DNA from 2 places in the Geodermatophilus sp. DSM 44513 genome. Region 2 is predicted to be linked to the other one. Evidence: predicted binding sites of a transcription regulator. Region 2 holds the regulator's gene; the other holds the start of a gene.
The links. The regulator LexA, encoded in region 2, represses DNA repair genes until DNA is damaged. The targets are predictions, from matches to a motif close to TCGAACANNTGTTCGA.

Region 1: ruvC (crossover junction endodeoxyribonuclease RuvC) is a predicted target of LexA. The motif match lies at 2,037-2,052, and genes of this name have one in related genera.

Annotation. Positions count from the first base shown of each region.
Region 1 covers NZ_CP135963.1:1,898,402-1,903,190, forward strand. Annotated here, with positions in the region: gene pdxT (pyridoxal 5'-phosphate synthase glutaminase subunit PdxT) at 1-84, shown strand, start outside; gene RTG05_RS09235 (YebC/PmpR family DNA-binding transcriptional regulator) at 81-833, shown strand; gene RTG05_RS09240 (IS481 family transposase) at 830-1,822, opposite strand; gene ruvC (crossover junction endodeoxyribonuclease RuvC) at 2,074-2,640, shown strand; gene ruvA (Holliday junction branch migration protein RuvA) at 2,637-3,275, shown strand; gene ruvB (Holliday junction branch migration DNA helicase RuvB) at 3,296-4,426, shown strand; gene yajC (preprotein translocase subunit YajC) at 4,580-4,789, shown strand, end outside.
Region 2 covers NZ_CP135963.1:3,158,581-3,163,369, forward strand. Annotated here, with positions in the region: gene RTG05_RS15330 (hypothetical protein) at 1-337, opposite strand, end outside; gene RTG05_RS15335 (LysM peptidoglycan-binding domain-containing protein) at 467-1,135, opposite strand; gene lexA (transcriptional repressor LexA) at 1,408-2,211, shown strand; gene RTG05_RS15345 (enoyl-CoA hydratase/isomerase family protein) at 2,302-3,090, opposite strand; gene RTG05_RS15350 (ABC transporter permease) at 3,087-4,789, opposite strand, start outside.

The DNA of each region.
Region 1 (4,789 bases), 1.3 Mb from region 2:
GACGTCGTCCGCCGTCACCTGGCCGAGCAGGCCGGCGGTGACCAGGACGAGGCCGCCGAGGACGAGGGAGGACCGAGCTCGTGAGTGGCCACTCCAAGTGGGCGACGACGAAGCACAAGAAGGCCGGGATCGACGCGAAGCGGGGCAAGCTCTTCGCCAAGCTGATCAAGACCATCGAGGTGTCCGCCCGCACCGGCGGCGGGGACCCGGCGGGCAACCCGACGCTGTTCGACGCCATCCAGAAGGCGAAGAAGAGCTCGGTGCCCAACGACAACATCGACCGTGCGGTCAAGCGCGGGGCCGGGCTCGAGGCCGGTGGCGTCGACTACCAGACGATCACCTACGAGGGCTACGCGGCCGGTGGTGTCGCCGTCCTCATCGAGTGCCTGACCGACAACAAGAACCGGTCGGCCATGGAGGTGCGCACCGCGATGACCCGCAACGGCGGGTCGATGGCCGACCCCGGCTCGGTGTCCTACCTGTTCTCCCGCAAGGGCGTCGTCGTGGTGCCCAAGGCCGGCGGCGTCGACGAGGACACCGTGCTCGTGGCCGTGCTGGACGCCGGTGCCGAGGAGGTGCGCGACCTCGGCGACACCCTCGAGGTGGTCTGCGAGCCCACCGACCTGGTGGCGGTGCGCACCGCGCTGCAGGACGCCGGCATCGACTACGACTCCGCCGACGCCGGCTTCGTGCCCAGCGTGTCGGTGCAGCTGGACGAGGACGCCGCCGGCAAGGTGTTCCGGCTGATCGACGCCCTCGAGGACTGCGACGACGTGCAGAACGTCTACGCCAACTACGACGTCCCCGACGAGGTCCTCGACCGCGTCAGCTAGGTGTACTGCCCAGACAGGTTGGTCAGTCGCGTGATCGGTGGGCGGCGTCCGATCGCGGTGTGGGGCCGGTGATGGTTGTACTCGTGCAGCCAGCCGGGCAGGGCCTGGCGGCGGGCGAGTTCGCTGAGGAACATCCGGCGGAAGGCCCAGCCGTCGGCCATGGTGCGGTGGAAGCGTTCGATCTTGCCGTTGGTCTGTGGCCGGTAGGGCCGGGTCCGCTTGGGCGTGATGCCGAGCTCGAGGCAGGCGTCGCGCCAGGCGTGGGAGCGGTAGGCCGAGCCGTTGTCGCTCAGCACCCGCTCGGCGGTGACGGCGCGGGCGGCGAACCAGGCCACCGCGCGGCGCAGCACGCCGATGGCGGTGGCGGCGGTCTCGTCGTCGTGGATCTCGGCGTAGGCGACCCGGCTGTGGTCGTCGAGCACGGTGTGCACGAACGCGGTGCCCAGCAGCGGTTCGCGGCGCTTGCTGCGGGGCTTGCCCGGGGTTGCTGCCCGGTTCTTGCCGCCCTGGGCGCGGCCGACGTAGCGCCAGCCGCCGCCGTCGGGGATGTTGCCCAGCTTCTTGACGTCGACGTGCAGTAGCGAGCCGGGCCGCTCGTGCTCGTAGCGGCGGACGCGCTCGCCGGTGCGCCGGTCGATGTGGGACAGGCGGTTGAGCCGGCAGCGGCGCAACACCGCGTAGACCGTGGAGGCCGGTACCCGCAGCCGGGCGCCGATCTCCACCGGCCCGAGCCGGTGCCGCCAGCGCAGGTGCACGATCCGCCGGACCAGCGGTCGCGGCGTGCGCCGGGGGCTGCGGTGCGGGCGGGAGCTGCGGTCGGCCATGCCGGCCGGCCCGGCCTGGCGGTAGCGCTCCACCCAGCGCTTCGCCGTCGGATAGGCGACCTGGAACACCGCGGCGGCGTAGGAGACCGTCCAGTCGTCCTCCACCACCGCGCGGGCCAGGCGCAGACGCTGGCGTGGAGTCAGAGCGGCATTAGCGTGGGCCACGAGGACCTCCGGGTTTGTGTGGGTGGGTGCCTTCAGCAGCTCCACTCCACGTCCGGAGGTCCTCCCTCCACAAGATCAGTCAGTCAGATCCCGTGATCACATGCCCTCGACCAACGTCTCTGGTCAGTACAGCTAGGCCGTCCGGCCGCCTTTGTCGCGATGATGGCGGTCAGGGCGTGTCGCGCGGTCCCGTCGTTCGCGGCGACTAGCGTGGTCGAACACCAGTTCGGCTGACGGCGGGAGGCTCCTCCATGCGGGTGCTCGGCATCGACCCGGGCCTCACCCGGTGCGGGTGGGGGGTGGTCGACGGGCGCCCCGGCGCGCGGCCGGTCGCCGTGGGCGTGGGCGTGCTGCGCACCGCCGCGGAGCTGGACCTGGAGCTGCGACTGCTGGAGCTGCACACCGGGGTGACCGCGCTGCTGCGCGAACACCGGCCCGACGTCGTGGCGATCGAGCGGGTCTTCACCCAGAACAACAAGGGCACCGCCACCGGGACGGCGCAGGCGGCGGGCGTGGCCGCGCTGGCCGCCGCGCAGGCCGACCGGCCGGTCGCCTGGCACACGCCGAGCGAGGTCAAGGCCGCCATCTCCGGCAGCGGCCGCGCGGACAAGGAGCAGGTCACCCTCATGGTCACCCGGGTGCTGGGGCTGGCGTCCCCGCCCAAGCCGGCCGACGCCGCCGACGCGCTGGCGCTGGCGGTCTGCCACGCCTGGCGCGGGCCGGCGCAGCAGCGGCTGCGGGTCGCCGCGCTGGCCGGCGGCATCGGCGCGCCGGTGCGGTCCACGACCCTGCCGCGCTGGACGGGGGTGTCCCGGTGATCGCCTCGGTGCACGGCCGGGTGGCCGCGGTCTCCCCGGACGGCGCCGTGGTCGAGGTCGGGGGTGTCGGCCTGTCCGTGCACTGCACGCCGGGCACGATCGCCCGGCTGCAGGTGGGCGAGAACGCGCGGCTGGCCACCAGCCTGGTGGTGCGGGAGGACTCCCTCACCCTGTACGGCTTCGCCGACGACGACGAGCGCCAGCTGTTCGAGCTGCTGCAGACCGCCAACGGCGTGGGCCCCCGGCTGGCCCAGGCGGTGCTGGCCATCCACCCGCCGCGCGAGGTGCGCCGGGCGGTGTCGACGGCCGACGTCAAGGCGCTCATGCAGGTCCCGGGCATCGGCCGGAAGGGCGCCGAGCGGCTGGTCCTGGAGCTGCGCGACCGGCTGGGTGTCACCAGCACCGACACCGCGCTGGACGGCGGCGCGCCTGCCGGGCTGCCGGCGGTGGCCCCGGTGGCGCCGTGGCGCGACCAGCTGGCCGCGGCGCTGGTGGGTCTGGGCTGGTCGGGCCGGGAGGCCGACGCGGCCGTCGCCGAGCTCGTCCCGCTGGCCGAGGAGCAGGTGGCCGCCACCGGCGCGGTCGAGGTCGCCGTCCTGCTGCGCCAGGCCCTGCGGCTGCTGGGCCGGTCGTGAGCGGGCCGTTCGACCGGGGGCTGTCCGCGGCCGACGCGGGACCCGGGCGTACCGCCGGCGCAGCCGGGGCCGGCCGGTTCCCCGACGCGGCCGTCGACCCGCGGGCCGGCGACGAGGAGCGGGTGGTCGAGTCCGCGCTGCGGCCGCACTCGCTGGCGGAGTTCATCGGCCAGCCCAAGGTCGCCCGCCAGCTGGACCTCGTGCTCGAGGGTGCCAAGCGGCGCGGCCGGCCCCCGGACCACGTGCTGCTCTCCGGTCCGCCGGGGCTGGGCAAGACCAGCCTGGCGCTGATCATCGGCTCCGAGCTCGGGACGGCGGTGAAGATCACCAGCGGCCCGGCCATCGAGCGCTCCGGCGACCTGGCCGCGATGCTGTCCAACCTCGCGCCCGGCGACGTGCTCTTCATCGACGAGATCCACCGGATCGCCCGCCCCGCCGAGGAGCTCCTCTACATGGCGATGGAGGACTTCCGGGTCGACGTCGTCGTCGGCAAGGGCCCGGGCGCCACCGCGATCCCGCTGGAGATCAACCCCTTCACCCTCGTCGGCGCCACCACCCGCGCCGGCCTGCTCACCGGGCCGCTGCGCGACCGGTTCGGCTTCGTCGGGCAGATGGAGTTCTACGAGCCGGCGGAGCTGGAGCAGGTGCTGGCCCGCAGCGCCGCGCTGCTCGGCGTCGAGCTGACCGCCGAGGGCTCCGCGGAGATCGCCGGCCGCTCCCGCGGCACCCCGCGGATCGCCAACCGGCTGCTGCGCCGGGTCCGCGACTACGCCGAGGTGCGCGCCGACGGGCGGGTCACCCGGGCGGTCGCGGAGGCGGCGCTGGTGCTCTACGACGTCGACCACCTGGGCCTGGACCGGCTGGACCGCGCGGTGCTGGAGGCGCTGGTCGTGCGCTTCAGCGGCGGGCCGGTCGGCGTGGCCACCCTCGCGGTCGCCGTGGGGGAGGAGCCGCACACGGTCGAGGAGGTGTGCGAGCCGTTCCTCGTGCGCGCCGGCCTGCTGGCCCGGACCCCGCGCGGCCGGGTCGCCACCGAGGCGGCCTGGGCGCACCTCGGTGTGCCGGTGCCGCGCGGCGGCGGCGTCCTCGGTCGCGTCCCACCCGACCCACCGGCCCCGGGTCCGTCGTCAGGGACCCTCTTCGACGCCTAGACTCCGGGACGCCGGCGCGCACCCGTCCGGCTCGCCCGCGTGCGTCCGCCCGGTCGCCCGGAGAGCCCCGCGCCGCAGTCGACGCACCCGAGCGGCCCCGTCCCGGGCCGCAGCACCGCGGCCGGTACGGCGCGGTAGAGAGGCACACCTGTCGTGGACCTGTCCTTGCTCCTCATCATGCTGCTGGCCTTCGTGCTGCTCATCGTCCTCCCGGCGCGGCAGCGCAAGAAGCTCCAGGAGCGGCAGCGGGCGCTGCAGGAGTCACTGACCCCGGGCACCCCGGTCATGACGACGGCCGGCCTGCACGGCACCGTCGCGCGCCTCGACGAGGGCACTGTCGACCTGGAGGTCGCCCCCGGCGTG
Region 2 (4,789 bases):
GCTGCTCCCGGGCGGCGGCCTCGCTCAGGGACACCCGCGGGGCGGTCGAAGCGCCCGGCAGCAGCTCCTCGGCCAGCCCCAGGGACAGCGCCGCCGGCGCGTCGGGCACGAGCACCGGCGCGGGGTCGGCCTCGGGCAGCCGGACCTCGCCGAGGTCGGTCCAGACCTCGCGGTCGGCACCGGCCACGGCCACCCGCACCCACACCTCGCACGCGCCGCTGCCGTCGTGCCGCCAGCCCAGCAGCGACCCCGGCCACCAGGTGCCCTCGACGAGGACCTCGACGTTCTGCGACGGGGAGCTGAAGACGGCGGCCCGGCGCCCGGGGGTGGCTGACACGGACCCGACGGTAGGTCCGCGACCTGCGACGGCGGGTGAGCGACTCGGCACGACGGGTTGACGAACCTGGCCGGGCGGTCTTGTCGCTCCTCGACCGAGCCGCCCCTCCCGACCACCTCCGGCCCCTGGTCAGGGCACCGCGAGGACCTGGCCGGGGACGACGACCGAGCCCTCGAGGTCGTTGAGCTCCTCGATCGCGTCGACCACGGCACGCACGTCCCCGGTCCCGCCGGCGAGCTCCCCGGCGATCGACCACACGGTGTCCCCCTCCCCCACCACGACGCTGTCCCCACCGGCCAGCCGCAGCTCCCCACCGGGGTGACCCCCGACGACCGGCGCGACCCAGGCGCCGAACGCGACCGCGCCGGACAGGACCAGGGCGCGCACCAGCGCCCGCCCGCGCCCGGTCAGCCGCAGACGTGCCCCGCCGGAGGGGACGCACCCGCCGCGGACGGCGCCCGCGGACCCCACCCCCGACGTCACGGCCCGTCCCCCCGGCCGGACCCGGTGCGGACCCGGCGGGACGCTGCCGACGGCCGGTGACCGGCCGGCCCCGCGGGCGGGAGCCGTGACCGCGGCGCGGGGCCCCGGGACACCCGGCCGGTCGGGGACCGGCCGCAGGTGCCCGGCGACCCGCGGGCCGCTGCCCGGGAGGACCGACCCGGCCGGCGACCGCGCCGGTCCGGGTGCCCCGACCGCCCGGGCGGGTGCGCACCGCGCGTCCCCCGACCCCAGCAGCGGCCGCCACGGCACCTGCACCGCCGCGTCGAACTCCAGCACGGCCTGACGCACGTCCACCACGAGCCTCCTCCTCACACCCCAGCGCGTCGAACGCGTGTTCGATCGAACGTCTGTGCGATGTCTACCGCATCCCGCCGACGGGGTCGACCCGACGCCGCGCACACTTCGAACAGGTGTTTGGGAGTACCGGTCCCGAGGCGCTACCGTTCCGTCCGACACCCGTCCGCCCCGGCCCCCGGGTCACCGGTCCGGGCGGGCGCAGGGCGACCGGGCGCGGGACACCGGGCGCAGGACACGGGCCGTGGCGGCACGGCCGGCGAGGAGGAGACGTGGCGGGCAGCAGGGGGACGTCGGGCAGTGGGGCCCGGGGAGGCGACGGCCCGCCGCGGCGGGCGTCGGAGAGCCGGACCGGCGCGGCCGCCGGTGCGCCCGGGACGGCCGGGACCGCGTCGGTGCGCACCTTCCCCGACCGCGGCGAGGCCGGCGACGGGCTCACCCAGCGGCAGCGGCGCGTCCTCGAGGTGATCCGCGACTCGATCGAGCGACGCGGCTACCCGCCGTCGGTGCGCGAGATCGGCGAGGCCGTCGGGCTCTCGTCGGCCTCCTCGGTGGCCCACCAGCTGAGCGTGCTGCAGAAGAAGGGCTGGCTGCGCCGCGACCCCAACCGGCCGCGGGCGCTGGACGTCCGGCTGCCCGGCGAGGTCCCCGGCGCGCCGGCACCGACCGCCGCGACGGCCGGCGGCGCCGACGAGGCCCCCACCCCGACCTACGTCCCGCTGGTCGGCCGGATCGCCGCCGGTGGCCCGGTGCTCGCGGAGCAGGCCGTCGAGGACGTCTTCCCGCTGCCCCGCGAGCTGGTCGGCGAGGGCACCCTGTTCATGCTCCGGGTCAGCGGTGACTCGATGGTCGAGGCGGCCATCTGCGACGGCGACTGGGTGGTCGTGCGCCAGCAGCCGACGGCGGAGAACGGCGAGATCGTCGCCGCCATGATCGACGGCGAGGCGACGGTGAAGACGTACAAGCGGCGCGACGGGCACGTGTGGCTGCTGCCGCACAACCCGGCGTACGAGCCCATCCCCGGCGACGACGCCACCGTCCTGGGCCGCGTGGTCACGGTGCTGCGCCGGGTCTGACCCGTGCCGGTCTGCCGACGTGTCGCGGGACCGGCACGAGGCGGCCACCGAAGCCCGGAGGGTCGGCGGCCGCCTCGTGTGGCGGCCGGGTCATCGGCGCCTATAGTCGCCGTCCCGCTTCTCGAAGAAGGCCCGTAGCGCCTCCTGGTGGTCGTCGGTGCGGAACATCTCCAGGAAGCGTTGGGTCTGCAGCGCCTGCCCCTCCGCGAAGTCCATCTCGATGGCCTGCGTCACCGCGGATTTCGTCACCTCGACCGACAACGGGGCCCGCGTCGCGATCCGCTGGGCCTTGGCCAGCGCGGCCGGCATCAGGTCCGCCGGTTCGTGCACTTCGGTGACCAGTCCCCAGTTGAGTGCCTGCTCTGCGGTGTAGCGCGCCCCGGTCAGCAGGATCTCCTTGGCCGCGCCGAGGCCCACCACTCGTGGCAGCCGCCAGAAGCTCACGATGAGCCCGACGTTGACCCCGGCGGCGACGAAGAAGGCCTCGGTCGAGGCGATCCGGATGTCACTGCAGAGAGCGAACTCCAGGCCTCCACCCACCGTGGCGCCGTTGATCGCTGCGATGACCGGCGCACGGAAGTCCTGGACGCCGTTGAGCACCCTGCCGAACTCGGCCAGGTAGTCGGTGAGCTGCTCGTCGGTCATCGACTGGTCCTCGCGCAGCTGAGCACCGGCCGTGAACGCCCGGCCCTTCCCGGTGATGACCAGGCAGCGGACGTCCTCGTCGGCGTCCAGGATGTCCAGCGCCCGCATGAACGACCGCCGGCTCTCCCAGCTGAAGGTGTTGGCCGGCTCGCTGTCGAGCGTCAGTACGGCGATGTGCGGGGTCTCGTACCGCAGGTGCACTCCACTGCCGAGATCCGGGACGGTGGCGGTCATGCGGCTTCCTCCGGGGGTGTGTTGAGGGCGACGGACGGGGAACGGCGGCGACGCCGGGACGGCGACTCGCCGGGTCTGCTGTCCAGCAGCCGCATCGCGATCACGGTGACCACGATGTTGATCAGCAGGATCACAACCGAGAGCGCACCGACGCGCTGGTAGAGCGACTCGCTGGCGAGGTTGTAGAGGACGGTCGCGACCGTCGGGTTGGCACCGGTGTAGAGGAACACCGACATCTCCAGCTCGCGGAACAGCAGGACGAAGTTGAGCAGCCCCGCCGCCAGCAGGGACGGTCGGAGCAGGGGCACCGTGATCCGGCGCCAGGTGCGCACCCACGACGCACCGAGGCTCCGCGACGCCTCCTCGACCTCTGCGCCGATCTGGCCCATGCCGGCGTGCACGTAGGCGTAGGACAAGGGCAGGGCGCTGCCGGCGTAGGCGATGAGCAGGATGGTGAGCGTGCCGCCGAGCCCGAACGGCGTGCCGGCGTAGGCGATGATCAAGCCGATTCCGAGCACGGCACCGGGGAAGGCCAGCGGTGCCGCCATCACCGGGGCGATCAGGGCGTTGCTGTGCGCCCGCGTCCGGTGCGCCAGCCATGCGGCCAGGAGCGCCACGGCGAGCGCCAGCACGGTCCCGCCCACCGCGAGCACGAAGCTGTTCCCCATGGCAGCCGTGATCAGGGGGCGGCCGAACACTTGCTCGTAGTTCCCGGTGAGGGTGAAGTTGTCCCAGCCGAGCGGCCGCCCGAGGGCCTCGCGGAAGGACGTCACCAGGAGCACGCCGAACGGCAGGACGATGCTCAGCAGCACGACGGCCGAGCAGAAGGTCAGCCCGAGCGCCCGACCGCCAGCACCGAGACGGGTGACGTCCTGCTGGCCGGGCTTGCCGCCGATGACGGTGAACCGCTTGCCGCCGGTCAGCCAGCGCTGCAGCACGAGCAGGCCCGCGATGATCACCAAGATCGGCACGGAGATGACCGCGGCCGCCTCGATGCGGGGCGGGAACTGCATCAGGCTCAACAGCACCGTGGGGATCGTCTGGAACCCCACGGGCGCACCCAGGATGGCCACCGGACCGAAGATGACCGCCGCGCTGACGAACACCAGGATGGAGCCGGCGATGAGCGCCGGCGCGATCACCGGGAACGTGACCGTGCGCAGCACCCGCCAGCGCGACGCGCCCAGGCTGGCAGCCGCCTGCTCCAGGGCCGGATCGATGCCCTCCAGCGCCGCCGACACCGGCAGGAACACCAGCGGGTACAGGAAGAGCGAGAGGACGAAGACGATCCCCCACGGCGTGAAGATGTCGAACGGGGCCTCCTCCAGGCCGAACAGACCCATCAGCGCCGTGTTGAGCAAGCCGTTGCGGGGCCCCAGCAGCAGGATCCACCCGAGCGCGGCGATGAAGCTCGGCGCGGCGAACGTGAGGACGGCGCTGCCGCGGAAGAAGCGCCGCAGCGGCATGTCCGTGCGCACGGCCAGCCATGCCACGGGCAGGCCCAGCAGGAGGCTGCCCACCACCGTGCCGGCGGCGATCCACAGCGAGTTCAGGATGGCCCGCACCAGGTCGGGTTCCTGACCGAGCAGCGCGTAGTTCCCGAACGTGAACCCGCCGTCATCGGCGACGAAGCTCTGGCCGAAGACCTGGGCGATCGGGTAACCGATCAACGCCAGGACAGCCACCGCCCAGACCAGTC